DNA from 2 places in the Thermoanaerobacter kivui genome. Region 2 is predicted to be linked to the other one. Evidence: riboswitches for the same ligand, from Rfam matches in the RefSeq annotation. Region 2 holds a riboswitch; the other holds the start of a gene.
What was found. A riboswitch is a leader RNA that binds a small molecule or an ion and turns the genes downstream of it on or off. The one in region 2 is predicted to bind cyclic di-AMP.

Region 1: it holds a riboswitch for cyclic di-AMP, as region 2 does, so the genes downstream of both, TKV_RS05250 (cell wall hydrolase) here and TKV_RS04340 (C40 family peptidase) in region 2, are expected to answer to the same signal.

The regions. Positions count from the first base shown of each region.
Region 1 is NZ_CP009170.1:1,051,422-1,053,884, forward strand. It holds gene TKV_RS05245 (sensor histidine kinase) at 1-982, shown strand, start outside; cyclic di-AMP (ydaO/yuaA leader) riboswitch at 1,017-1,143, shown strand; gene TKV_RS05250 (cell wall hydrolase) at 1,143-1,946, shown strand; gene TKV_RS05255 (TMEM165/GDT1 family protein) at 2,000-2,463, opposite strand, start outside.
Region 2 is NZ_CP009170.1:862,027-864,489, reverse strand. It holds gene typA (translational GTPase TypA) at 1-151, opposite strand, end outside; gene TKV_RS04340 (C40 family peptidase) at 272-1,195, opposite strand; cyclic di-AMP (ydaO/yuaA leader) riboswitch at 1,201-1,333, opposite strand; tRNA gene TKV_RS04335 (tRNA-Leu) at 1,492-1,576, opposite strand; gene TKV_RS04330 (ABC transporter substrate-binding protein) at 1,760-2,463, opposite strand, start outside.

The sequences.
Region 1 (2,463 bases), 190 kb from region 2:
AAGCGATGATAAAGTGTTCTATATTCAAGTGATAAAGGACATGGAAAATGAATATTTGTTTTTGAAGCTACTTTTTATTTTGATGTTTTTTGCGGATGCGGCAGGAATTTTTGTGTCCTTTATTGCAGGATATTTCGTTACAAAGAGGGCTTTAAGACCTGTGGATTATATGACAAAAGAAGTAAGAGAGATAGATGCCCATGGGTTAAATAAAAGACTTAAAATATATGGAGAAGACGATGAACTTACAAGATTGGCAAAAACCTTTAATGACATGCTGGATAGGTTGGAAGATTCTTTTAAAAGGCAGAACATGTTTGTCTCTGATGCTTCTCACGAACTTAGAACCCCAATTTCTGTAATAAAAGGGTATATTGACATGTTGGATAGATGGGGAAAAGAGGACAAAGCCGTATTGCAAGAGGCTATAGAGGCGATTAAAAAAGAGACATTAGACATGGAGCATCTCATTGAAAGACTTCTTTTGTTGGCAAAAGGAGATAATAAATCGATAAAGTTAAATAAGGAAGAGTTTAATTTAAAGGATGTAATAAAAGAGGTTGCAGAGGAAATAAAAATGTTAAATGAAAGCAAAAATATAGTTGTAAAAGGGCAAAATGACATAAATATAATGGCTAACAAAAAACTCATTAAAGAGCTTATAAGGATATTTTTAGACAATGCAGCAAAATACACTTCTTCAGATGGCAATATAGAAATTGATGTGGGGAAGGATAACTCAAAAGCCTATATAAAAATTAAAGATGATGGCGTGGGAATACCAAAAGAGGACATTCCACATATTTTTGATAGGTTTTACAGAGTAGACAAAGCGAGAGCCAAAGAGACAGGTGGGGCAGGATTGGGATTAGCTATTGCTAAGTGGATTATTGAGGAACATAAAGGAAGCGTCACTGTAAAAAGTGAAGTAGGGAAAGGTAGTGAATTTACCATAACATTACCTATCTTTCCACCAGTTTAATATGGACACAAGTTAAATATCCGGCTATAATTTAGTTAAAAATATGCCGAATCCCCGATAAGGGGTACGGGGGAACTAAATTGGGGTGAATCCACTTTTGTGGTAGGGTGTCCCTAACCCGAACCCGTCAACTAACCTCGGAGGCAAAAGGGGGAACAACATGTTTAATATTCGCATCAAGGTCAAACCTCTCATCGCATCAGTTATAGCCGGATTGTTTATTTCCCAATCAGTATTTGCCGCAACTTACACAGTTAAACCCGGCGATACCTTATGGGGTATAAGTCAAAAATACGGAACTACCTATACTAAGCTGATGTCTTTAAACGGCCTTCAAAGTACCGTAATATACCCAGGACAAGTTTTACAAGTGCCGGGTAGTGATAACACATATGTTGTCCAAAAAGGTGACAGTTTGTACTTAATTGCTTTAAAATACGGCATTACTGTTGATATGCTCAAATCTGCAAACGGATACAAAAGCGACATAATATATCCTGGACAAGTCTTTATTATACCCAGTGCTACTTCTTCTAATAGGGCATATCAGGATGTCAGCAGAGGTTCTATCGAAAGGGGTGTAATACCCTACACAAAAGAGGAATTTGACCTCCTTGCGCGACTTGTTACCGCGGAAGCAGATGGAGAACCATACCAGGCTAAAGTAGCAGTTGCGGCTGTAGTAATAAACAGAGTTAAAAGTGGTATTTTCCCTAATACTATAAAAGATGTGATATATCAAGTCGATGCATACGGAAATTACCAATTTACTCCTGTGCTAAATGGGTGGATAAATAGACCTGCTTCAGTTGACGCTATAAGTGCAGCAAGAGATGCGTTAAGTGGTGTTGACCCAACAAACGGAGCCTTGTATTATTTTGACCAAAGTTCTACTAATGCGTGGTTGTGGTCACTTCCTATAGCGGCAAGAATAGGTAATATGGTTTTCTGTTACGGCAGGTAAAACTTCCGATGAGAGGGTCAAAAACGGGTACAATTTAAGTACCCGTTTTTGACTTAGAAAAACAATTTATACAAAGTAGAAAGACCAAAAGCGATGAATATGAAAGAAGATAGATATTTTAAGTATTGAGAGGGAAATTTTTTATTGAAATAGATACCTACAATTATTCCTAATATATCTGCTAAAAATATCCCCAGAGTAGTACCTATTAATATGTACAGAGGACTGTTATATGATGCAGTCAAAGCTATAGCAGCCAATTGCGTTTTGTCTCCAAATTCTGATAGTACATATGTACTTATAATAGTTGCAACAGGACCATATTTTGAATTTTTTATTTTTTCCTGTTTTGTTTCTTTCTCTATTAAAGTTGAAATTCCAAAAAACAAAAATAATAAAGCAGCTAAAAATTTTATATAAAAAATGGGAATGTATTCGGTGATATACGAACCAAATATCACAGCAATGCCATTGTTTATTAAGGCTGCGATAAATATACTTATAAGAACAGTCCTTA
Region 2 (2,463 bases):
AATCGTTAAAATCCAAAATCCTTTCCTCAACTTTTTCATTTGACCTAAAAATACCGCTTTGTTTAAGCATAGCATCAACCAAAGTAGTTTTTCCATGATCAACATGAGCAATAATGGCTATATTTCTTACATCTTCTCTTACAAATTTCATAAGGTATCTCCTTCCATAAAATAGGCTATATCGCGTATACAGTATTATATAATATCTCAAGGAATAAAAATAGTCAATATAAAAAAAGAGCACTCTTTCGAGTACTCTTTTTATCATAGGTCATTTTATAATCCTTCTTGCTGTAACATAGTGCTCTTTATAGTACCCTTCATCTAAAGGACTTATTATGACCTTCCCTCTGCCAGAAGAACTGTTTATAAACTCTCCATTGCCTATATATATTCCCACATGATTTATGACACTACTCCCCAACGTCGTAAAAAACACCAAATCTCCCCGCACAAGACTGTCATAACTCACTTTCTCTCCCACAGTAGCCTGTTCATTTGCCGTCCTTGGCAAATCAAAGCCATAATTTTTAAAAACGTATTGAACAAAGCCAGAACAATCAAATCCTTTGGGAGTTGCACCTCCGTATACATAGGGAGTCCCCACAAAAGACTTAGCAAAATCTATCAATTTATCTACAAGACTTCTATCTACTTCGCCCCTTGAGGTATTTGAAGAACTTCTCACAGACAAATACTCGCCAAAAACCCATCCTTCTCTTCCATCAGAAAGCTTTATCTTGTACCATCCGTTTTGCTTATCCAACACGTTTACTGTAGTATTCTTGTTAAGCTGTGTTATGATACTCCCTGATAAACTTCCTTCACTTCGCACATTTACATAACTACCTGTCACTATACCAACACTTGCTGCTTTTTCCGAATCTCCTCTTGAGACATTAGAAGAATTTCTTACGGATAAATATTCACCAAAAACCCATCCTTCTCTTCCATCAGAAAGCTTTATCTTGTACCACCCGTTTTCCTTATCTAACACAGTCACTGTGTCATTCCAATTTAAGCGGGCAATGACACTTCCTGATAAGCTTCCTTGAGTCCGCACATTTACATAATTGCCTGTAATCTTTCCAACTCCCAATCCTTCCGCAAACGCTGGGTTCAAAAAAGAGCTACCAATCAGCGTCGCACCAAACACAGAAATTCCAAAAATCATCTTTCCTATTCGCTGATCCACTGCAAATCTCCTTCCTTTATTGCCTCCGGAGTTAGCTGTCGGGTGCGGGACAGAAGGTATCCCTACTGCAGCTTAAAGCTACAGATTAACCCCAAAAAGCGGTTCCTCCGTACCTTTCGGATTCGGCAAGATTGCATATTTTGTCCTTTTGTCTTATCTTATCATATCCTACAGTCAAAGTCAATGTTTACATTACATTTTCTTAAATTTTTTGATCTTTTTTTAATATATTTTATAAAAAATTAATAATTTGTGTGACAAAAAAATAAAAGGCTTAACGCCTCTTTTCTCTTTTATGGTGCGGAGGGTGGGACTTGAACCCACACGGGAAACCCCATACGCCCCTCAAACGTACGCGTCTGCCAGTTCCGCCACCACCGCACGCTTTTTTAATTTCGTCACACTATGAATTATATAATCTTTTTAAGTCAGTGTCAATAGCTATTTTTTTATGGATGGTGTCAAAATACTGTAGGATAATTTTCAGCGACAACCCTTGAAATATCTTCAATCAAAGTTTTTACGGTATGCTTGTTTTTCTTTAAATTCTACGATAATTTTACACTACTTTTTTATATACCATTTTTCTATATTATAAAAAACATCAAAACCAGTAGGGTCCACAACTTTTACATTGTCATATGCCATAACTGCTCCTTCAATATAGAAAAGGCCAATTATGGGTTGTTCCTCTAAAAAAACTTGTTCCAAAGCCTGATAATCTGTTTTTAAAGAATTCTCTTCTGAATCATAAAAAATTCTACTATATATTTCATCAACTTTAGAATTACTATAACCCATAAAATTGTCTTTGCCTTTTGTCATAAACAATGTAGACATATCTTGATTATAACTTAAATTCCACTCCATTAACACCAAATCAAATTTACCCGAATATACAGAACTTAGTAAATTGCCCCAATCTTTTGGTACAATGTTTATTTCAATTCCTACATCTTTTAAATTATTCTTTATAATTTGAGCAACTTTAATCAAATATGGATTATTTGCATTTACCAGCAAATCAAATTTGAGCTGATAAGTTCCATTGCTCCTTATCCCTTTAACTAAATTCCAACCACTTTCCTCTAATATTTTATTTGCCTCTTTTATATCGTAATTATGAGATACTATTTTATTGCTATAAAGCCATGAATCAGGACGAACCGGAATACATGACTTTAACCCATGACTAAAATATACTTCTTTCAAAATTTTGTCAACATCTATTCCATAACACATCGCTTTCCTGACATTTGAATCTTTCA